Regions from separate parts of the Corallincola spongiicola genome, predicted to be linked through region 1. Evidence: predicted binding sites of a transcription regulator. Region 1 holds the regulator's gene; each other region holds the start of a gene.

What was found. The regulator sigma-54, encoded in region 1, starts transcription at its own class of promoters, with help from an activator protein. The targets are predictions, from matches to a motif close to GTTGGCACGNNNNTNGNNT.
Region 2: the regulator sigma-54 is predicted to act here: its motif matches at 866-884, upstream of EXY25_RS06070 (kinase).
Region 3: the regulator sigma-54 is predicted to act here: its motif matches at 1,279-1,297, upstream of fliS (flagellar export chaperone FliS).
Region 4: the regulator sigma-54 is predicted to act here: its motif matches at 1,250-1,268, upstream of EXY25_RS17945 (flagellar basal body rod protein FlgF).

The regions. Positions count from the first base shown of each region.
Region 1 covers NZ_SHLY01000004.1:241,140-243,345, forward strand. Annotated here, with positions in the region: gene lptB (LPS export ABC transporter ATP-binding protein) at 1-474, shown strand, start outside; gene EXY25_RS13275 (RNA polymerase factor sigma-54) at 564-2,060, shown strand; gene hpf (ribosome hibernation promoting factor) at 2,092-2,206, shown strand, end outside.
Region 2 covers NZ_SHLY01000002.1:90,168-92,373, forward strand. Annotated here, with positions in the region: gene EXY25_RS06070 (kinase) at 1-760, opposite strand, end outside; gene EXY25_RS06075 (hypothetical protein) at 921-1,244, opposite strand; gene EXY25_RS06080 (DUF1653 domain-containing protein) at 1,333-1,554, opposite strand; gene rraA (ribonuclease E activity regulator RraA) at 1,561-2,046, opposite strand; gene EXY25_RS06090 (alpha-amylase family glycosyl hydrolase) at 2,182-2,206, opposite strand, start outside.
Region 3 covers NZ_SHLY01000009.1:45,783-47,988, reverse strand. Annotated here, with positions in the region: gene pseB (UDP-N-acetylglucosamine 4,6-dehydratase (inverting)) at 1-428, opposite strand, end outside; gene EXY25_RS17855 (hypothetical protein) at 461-766, opposite strand; gene fliS (flagellar export chaperone FliS) at 759-1,178, opposite strand; gene EXY25_RS17845 (sigma-54 dependent transcriptional regulator) at 1,459-2,206, shown strand, end outside.
Region 4 covers NZ_SHLY01000009.1:68,411-70,616, forward strand. Annotated here, with positions in the region: gene flgG (flagellar basal-body rod protein FlgG) at 1-419, opposite strand, end outside; gene EXY25_RS17945 (flagellar basal body rod protein FlgF) at 446-1,210, opposite strand; gene flgE (flagellar hook protein FlgE) at 1,361-2,206, opposite strand, start outside.

The sequences.
Region 1 (2,206 bases):
CAGGAGTCCTCCATTTTTCGTAAGCTCAGTGTCGCTGACAACATCATGGCAGTACTGCAAACCCGTCCAGAGTTAAGCCGGTTACAGCGCACGGAAACCTTGGAACATCTGCTAGAAGAGTTTAGCATCACTCACATAAGAGATAGCTTAGGTATGTCACTGTCAGGTGGTGAACGCCGTCGAGTAGAGATAGCCAGAGCGCTGGCTGTGGAACCTAGGTTCGTGCTGCTGGATGAGCCTTTCGCTGGCGTAGACCCTATCTCAGTCACAGATATAAAAAAGATTATTCAACACCTTAGAGACCGTGGTCTCGGTGTATTGATCACTGATCATAACGTGCGAGAAACACTCGATGTGTGCGAATATGCTTATATCGTTAGCCACGGAGAGTTAATCGCCGAAGGAAAACCGGAACAAGTGTTAGCCGACCAAAAGGTACGAGACGTATATCTCGGGGAACAATTCCGGCTATAGTGTAAGTAACCAGCGTTGATACATCGGGCTCTTTTGAGTGCCGATTAACGATGACAGCAACAGCATTATTTTAAATGTCACGGAAGTAGATGAAACCGTCATTACAGTTACGTTTAGGTCAGCAACTCACCATGACGCCGCAATTGCAGCAAGCAATCCGGCTATTGCAATTGTCGACGCTCGACCTTCAGCAAGAGATCCAAGAAGCGCTGGATAATAATCCGCTACTCGAGCAAAACGAAGCGGAAGAAACCAGTGAGCAAGTTAATGGTGAAAGCCATACCGCGACTGACAAGCTGGAACAAACCACGGCTAATGCTGAAAATAATCAGTCGGAAGAGCGCGAAGATGCAGCCATGGAAACATCTGAGGCGCTCAACCAACAACAAATCAATGAAGAACTGCCTACCGATACAACCTGGGATGACCACCTTTCAGCAGCGCCCGTTTCAGGTTCCTCGTTCAGTGATGACGCCGACTTTACCTATCAAGGCGAAACCACAGAGTCGTTGCAAGATCATCTGGAATGGCAGATGCAATTAACCCCGTTCACAGATGTCGACAGAGCCATTGCGACATCGATAATCGATGGGATTGATGAATCGGGTTACCTGACGGTCACCGCCGACGATATTCTTACTTCTTTAGGGCAGGAAGATATCGAACTTGATGAAGTAGAAGCGGTCATTAAGCGAGTACAACTGTTCGATCCCATTGGCGTAGGTGCCCGCACATTGCAGGAGTGTCTGCTGGTACAACTCAATCAGTTTGCCAAAGAGACACCTTGGCTAAAAGAGTGCCGCCAGGTTATTGGCCAGTATATTGACCTGCTAGCCAGCCGGGATTATCGCCAATTGATGCGCAAGACCAAACTGAAAGAAGACCAGCTCCGTGAAGTTCTGCGGGTGATCCAATCGTTGAATCCGCGTCCCGGCAGCGCAGTGATCAGCGGTGATGAGCAATATGTGATCCCCGATGTGTCGGTAATGAAAAAAGCTGGACGTTGGGTGGTTGAGCTAAACCCCGACTCGGTACCCAAGCTGAAAGTGAATCAGCAATACGCAGCGATGAGCCGGACGGTAAAGAACACCACTGACAGTCAATATATACGCTCCCACCTGCAGGAAGCGAAGTGGTTTATCAAAAGTCTGGAAAGTCGTAACGACACCCTACTCAAGGTCGCCAACTGTATTGTACAGTTCCAACGCGACTTCTTTGAGTACGGCGATGAAGCGATGAAGCCAATGGTACTCAATGATATTGCCTTAGCGGTTGATATGCACGAGTCCACCATCTCTCGAGTAACCACACAAAAATATATGCATACCCCGCGGGGTATTTTCGAACTCAAGTATTTCTTCTCCAGTCATGTCAGTACTGAAAGTGGCGGAGAATGTTCTTCAACGGCAATTAGAGCGTTAATCAAGAAACTTGTGGCGGCAGAAATCCCTAATAAGCCTTTGTCAGATAGCAAGATTGCTGACCTACTGGCAGATCAGGGAATTCAGGTAGCGCGGAGAACCATTGCGAAGTATCGGGAATCCTTGTCTATTCCACCGTCAAATCAGCGAAAAAGCTTGCTATAGCAGGCAATAAAACTAAATAAGGATGAGGTCTATGCAAATCAATCTTACCGGCCATCATGTAGAAGTAACAGACTCTCTGCGAGAGTATGTCGACGGAAAATTTAGTAAATTAGAGCGCCACTTTGACCACATCAACAATGTCCACG
Region 2 (2,206 bases), on a different contig from region 1:
GCCATTGTTTAACAGCGTTTAGGTCTGGCACTTTCAGCATTAATAGGGCGTCAATACGGGCGAATAGCGTTTGGTATGGTCCAGCTAATTGCTGATTAACATAGCGCCGCCACTGGCCATCAGCATCCTCTTCACGTTCGAGGGCGTTCATTGGGATCGCCAGAGAAGCTTCGCTTTGGGCGGGGGTGCCGACACACCAACCTTCAAAAATAACCAAGTCCACCGGGCCTTCACAGGTCTGCCAAGCTTCCATGGGATCGCAATCATCAACCGCTTTGTTAAAGCTGGGTAGATAGGTCGCTTCGTTCGCCCGTAACGTACGTAAACGGTTGAGCAGTTCGAGACCTGATGCCACATCATGGGTGCCAGGCACGCCGCGGGTTGCCAATAATGGGTGCTGATTGCGAGCTAATACATGACGGCTACGTTTACTGAGGTAGAGGTCATCAACGGAGAAACCAACGGTACGCAGATCAAAACCCTGCTCCATCACCAGCTTGAGGAAATGGCACAAGGTTGACTTACCGCTACCCTGACCACCGTTGACACCGAAAACATAGCAAAGCTTGCCTTGGAGTAGGCGTTGACGAGAGATCCACTCACCTAACGGCAGATAGATTTGCGTGAGTAGCTCTCTGTAGCTATCAGGCAACTGAAGTTGCTCACACAACTCGTTAAATGGCTGTGTGAGCTTATCAAGCAACGCTTGTTTGCGTTCCTCAGTCAGAGGAGTGTCTGGCCACAATGGTGATGCTGGCATCATCTTCCTTACATTGCACCACTAAGGTGCGTCGAGATCGGCTCATGATTCATCACGTTCGATATTGGTGCGATTATCCAACTATCGAATGATTATAGTGATTGATTGCAGTTTGAGTGCCAGCTTGTTACCGGTGTGCTGATTTAGCTCACAAAAAAATCTATACAGCGTTCAGTAGCATGGTGCCGGTTTCAGTCATTCCCATTTGCACAAGATAGCTGATCGCGACGATACCTGCAGCCAAATACCATTTAGCATCAAGCACCAAGGTAAACAGCAACGCTGACGCCCCCAAAATCGCCCCAGCAGAGGACCACTCTGGCAGTGCGATCAGGCTAACTAACTCTGTCATACTGCAACACACACCTGCGGCGACGATACAAGGAAAAACCGTGCGGCGGCCAGCTTGGAGTAGATTTGCAGTGAGAAATATAGGGATAAAATAGAGGCATCCAATGATGGTTGCTTCCAATACTGCACCCATAACAGCATCTCCTTAAATCATTCTTTAAACGTGCATCCGTGTTAGATGACCGACCACTTTAAGGAAATTAGCGTCAACGCCAAGTTGCTCATTCGACGGGTGTGAAGCGCGCCACTGTTTTATTTTGATGGCTGACTTTTTCTGTGAACATGGCAAGCGGTCTCACCCATAACTGCTGTTCTCCGTAAAGCGGTCGGTAGAGTACCATCCACTCTTCGGTTTCACTGTGACGGGCGAGATCGATTACCTGATACTCGCCACCTTTAAAGTGGCGATACCGTCCGGGGCGGAGTTCTGGAGTGTTGTTCAACGAGGGTTATTCTATGTCGAGAGGCTCGGCAGATAACAGCACGCCTGTGGTGTCGGCGTAAAGGTGATCTTCCGGTAGAAAAGTCACACCGCCAAAATTGACTGCTACGTCAACTTCACCAATGCTCTCGCCGTCTGCGCCAACAGGAATAGACGCCAGCGCCTGTACGCCTAGCTCAAATTCACCGACGGCATCGACATCGCGAATACAGCCATAAACTACCAAGCCTTCCCAGCCATTATCGGTCGCCGTTTCGGCAATCTCTGCATCCACTAGCGCTCGGCGTAATGAGCCGCCGCCATCGATTAACAGCACGCGTCCGCTACCATCTTCCTGCACCGCGTCGCGGATTAAGCCGTTGTCTTCAAAACATTTAATGGTGGTGACCTGACCACCGAAGGAGCTGCGTCCTCCGTAGGATGCAAACATGGGTTCTACCACATCGACGGAATCGAGATAGATATCGCACAGTTCCGAGGTGTTGTATTCCATAACTGTCTCCTTGATTGATAACGGCTTTTTAGCTCGAGGCTCGCTTAACGACAAAGAGTATAAGCGCCTTTCTAGTGCAAAGCGATCTCCGTGTTGCAATGCTCGCTAACTATTTGATTTAACGCAGCTGCTGTTTCACTCGCAGGGCTGCGCTAATGTC
Region 3 (2,206 bases), on a different contig from region 1:
TCTGAACAGAGCTTAGTGGCGCCGTAAAGGTTGACCGGGCTGGCGGCTTTGTCGGTGGATAGCGCGATCACTTTTTCCACGTTGTTGGCCAACGCGGCATCAATGACGTTTTCGGCACCGTTGATGTTGGTCTTGATACATTCCATCGGGTTGTATTCGGCCGCTGGAACCTGTTTTAGCGCGGCAGCGTGAATGACGTAGTCAACGCCTTTCATCGCACGGATCATACGCTCTTTGTCTCGAACATCACCGATAAAATAGCGCATACAGGGCTCGTTAAAGCGCTGCTGCATTTCAAACTGTTTCAGTTCGTCTCGTGAGTAAACAATGATTTTTCTGGGTTGATAGTTTTTAAGTAGGGTCTGAACGTATTTTTTGCCGAAAGACCCTGTACCACCTGTAATGAGAATCGATTTGCCGTCAAACATCCTAATTCCTTACCCTCTTATTTAGCGTCTTTCTATTTATTTTGTTGTTGGTAGGCTAATTTGCCTTTGCTGGCGCGCTTGGATTTCAGTAGTTGTTCTTTGGTTCTTTTTCTTGCACTGGTGCTCGCTATCTTCACTTTGTCGATTATCACTTTTAGCTGTTCCAGTGAGCTTTGCGCTTCTGATGTTTCCGCAAATGAGCGCACGTCGGCCAGCCAAGCCTCTATCTCAAGTGCCTGGAGTGTCGCATCGGCTGATATTTCCGCTTCGAGTTGCTTGGTGAGTTGCCTGCCTCGGGATAGCAAACTTGAAGCTGTATCGCTCTCCGTTTTAGCCACCTTCAGCAGCCTTCTTTTGGGCTAAATCATCTCTGACATCTTGTGGTATACCGTCCCAGCCCTCTTTGATATTGCGCATCACGCCGGTGACAGCATCTAAGGCTTCAAGATCTCCAGAGACTGAACCTTCGCCCAGCTTAAAAATACAGAAGTCATAAAGATCGAACAGATTGCGCGAGATCTCCCCGCCAACTTCCATATCTAAACTGGCTTGCAAAACCGTTAGCAGCTCAATGGCTTTACCAATTTTCAGGCCTTTAACTTCAAAATCTTTCCGTTCAATTGCCCCTCTGGCTGCTGCCACGTTGCCCAGAATATGAGCCATGATTGCGGCAACCTGAGTATGGGGATCGGCGTCAGTCAACGAGTTAACCGTTCCTTTGCCATATTGTTGGATCGATGTTCTTGCCATTTTTAAGTACCTTACTCTGCTCTTAGTCGCGTTTGTGCAGTTGCTACTCATAGTAGCAGCGTCAAATATCTGCGCAGACGGATCTGCTTCTCATTTGTGTAAGCAAATTGAGTGCCAGCCATCTAAACTGAGAGCTGGCTCGCACTCCATTGTTGCTCTATCAGGCACTTTCAATACAATAGAAGCCAATAATAATATATGATTCGAAAAAAAGACGGTTTCTCCTGCGTCAAGGAAATGGCGGGAACTCCGCAGGCCCAGAGGGTGAAAGGTTTCATTTATGCAGGGATTATCTGACGTTCTCGTCATTGATGATAATAGTGATCGCCGAGCACAGTTAGAGCTTTTATTAGGATTTGTTGGTGAATCATGCCGCATCACTAGCTCTAGCAATATTTCTCTGATTAACAGTGAAGACTGCTGGCGTGCGGTATTTATTGGCGATATTGCCGATGAAGACCCATTAGAATTCATTCAGCGTTTAGCTTCTGTCCATCCACTACAGCCTTATGTGCTGCTTGGTGATGATAAAGGGGTCGTTTTACCCAATTTAGTGGGGTCTTTGATGGCGCCATTTAATTATCCCCAGATGACCGAAGTGATCCACCGCTGTCAAGACTATCATCGCAAGCGTCCTGGTGGACAACCGCAAACATCGACTCAGACTAAACTGTTCCGCAGCTTGGTGGGGCGCAGCGACGCTATTGCCCAAGTGCGGCAACTTATTGAACAGGTGTCAGTGACAGACGCCAATGTGCTTGTTCTCGGCGATTCGGGTACAGGTAAAGAGGTTGTTGCGCGGAATATCCATTATCTCTCTTCTCGCCGTGATGGCCCTTTCGTTCCGGTCAACTGCGGTGCTATTCCGGCTGAGTTATTGGAAAGCGAATTGTTCGGCCACGAGAAAGGTGCGTTTACTGGTGCGATAACCACCCGTAAAGGTCGCTTTGAACTTGCTCAGGGGGGCACACTGTTTCTTGATGAGATCGGTGATATGCCCACCAATATGCAGGTGAAACTGCTGCGCG
Region 4 (2,206 bases), on a different contig from region 1:
GCTGGTTGTAGCTCGTAACCTGCGCCGTTAGTCACCATCTGCCCATCTTCGTTGAGGGTAAACTGACCATTACGGGTATAAGCAATATTGCCGTCAGGCAATAGGATCTGAAAGAAGCCTCGCCCTTGAATCGTCCAGTCCATCGAATTATCAGTGCTGAGCAAGTTACCTTGCGTAAAGGTCTTTTGTGTCGCCGTCACTTTGGCGCCGGCACCTAGCATCAGGCCGGTAGGCAACTCTGTATTCGCGGATGACAACCCACCCGGTTGATTAATCGTCTGGTACAAGAGATCTTCGAACACGGCGCGACTCTTCTTGAACCCCACCGTACTGGCGTTTGCCAGGTTGTTCGATATCACTGAAATATCGGTCTGCTGGGCATCAAGACCGGTTTTACTGATCCAAAGTGCTGGATTCATGATGCTAACTCCTTACTGTTCAGTGATTAGCCGAGGCGCAACAGTTGATCAGAAGATTTATCGATATCTTCCGCTGTCCGCATCATTTTGATTTGCATTTCGAACTGACGCTGCAAGCTAAGCATGCTGGTCATTTCACTTACTGCGCTCACATTACTGCCTTCTAATACGCCACTCATCAATGTGATGTCAGCATTGGCCGGCGCTAATGTATCGCCAAGCGCAGCAGCATCCCCTTTCAGACGAAAGAGGCCATCAAGCCCTTTGTCCAAGGCCTGCTTATCAGGCTGAACTAACTTAATGCGCCCGACCGCAGCAACCGCAGTAGGCGGCGCACCAGTGGGTAATACAGAAATAGTACCGTCACCACCGATCTCTATTTTGGCGTACGGCTGAGGCACCACTATCGGTGCGCCATCATCCCCTAGGATCGCCCTGCCAGAACCGTTGGTTAACAACCCCTCCGGCGAAACAACAAGATCGCCAGCACGGGTATAGGCTTCTTGACCCTGACCATCAGCCACGGCTAACCAGCCGTCACCTTTTACCGCCACATCTAAAGAACGGCCAGTGGTCACCAAAGCACCGCCACGCAAACTTGACGCAGGATTTTCCGTCATCGCAAACACACGCGTAGGTAAACCTTCACCAAACGCCTGCATGGCACGGGACTGTTCTAGGTCGGCCTTAAAACCTGTGGTATTTGCATTCGCCAAATTGTTGGCATGCACGCCAATACTGTGAAAGTTCTGCTTGGCGCCACTCATAGCCAGATACATAAAACGATCCATGGGGACCTCGGTGTCAAAAAAACATGTCTAACAACGATATTGCAATGACTATGCCAAATAGGTAACCAACTGATAACAAAAGGGAGGGGATGAAAAAGTGGCAAAAAAATGCCGCCTCGGAGCGGGCGGCATTGACGAACTATCGTTGCGTTATCGGATCTGCAGGATAGTCTGGGTGATCGTGTTGTTCACTTCCAGAGAACGAGAGTTAGCCTGGAAGTTACGTTGACCTGTGATCAGATCAACAAGCTCAGTGGTCAGGTTTACATTTGATTGTTCCAATGTACCCGACAGTATTCGCCCGTATGACCCCTGATCGGCTTCACCAGCAATCGGATCACCAGACGATTGATTAGCCGTCCACGCCGTGTTTCCGACAGGTGCCAAACCTTGTTCATTCGCCACTTTCACCAACGCCACTTTACCTAATGGCTGTGTTGTACCGTTACTGTAAGTAGCGTTGACTAACCCGCTGCTACCAATATCAACAGAGGTCAAACGCCCCACGGTCACGCCGTCTTGCGCCAGTTGTTGAACTTCGAAAGCGGAAGCAAACTGAGTCGGGTTGTTGAAATTGAAGGTAACCGTCTGGTTCACATCGGCACCGCCCATATCCAAGCCCGCACCACCCGGAGGAGCAACCCCCAAGGGTTCAGTAACCACAGGGTTACCACCATTAACCGAAGCCACGGTGCCATCGGCATTAAAGTTCATATACATACCGGTTTGACCATTCGCACCGGTAGGCTGAGTTTGCGGCGGTGGCGGTGCAACAATATCGACAGGCTGCGAGCCGTTGGGATCTGTCATCGTAGTAAACATCGCCCACTGATTCGCTACGTTAGTATCCTTTACGTAATAGGTAGTTGCTACGTAGCTCTGCCCAAGGGAATCGTAGATAGTCAGTGATGTGGCAGCGTTATATGTGGTGTTGTCCGTCGGGTCAAAGTTTGCCGGATCTAAAGCCGTTTCACCCGCGGGCAAGTTCAAGCCAAT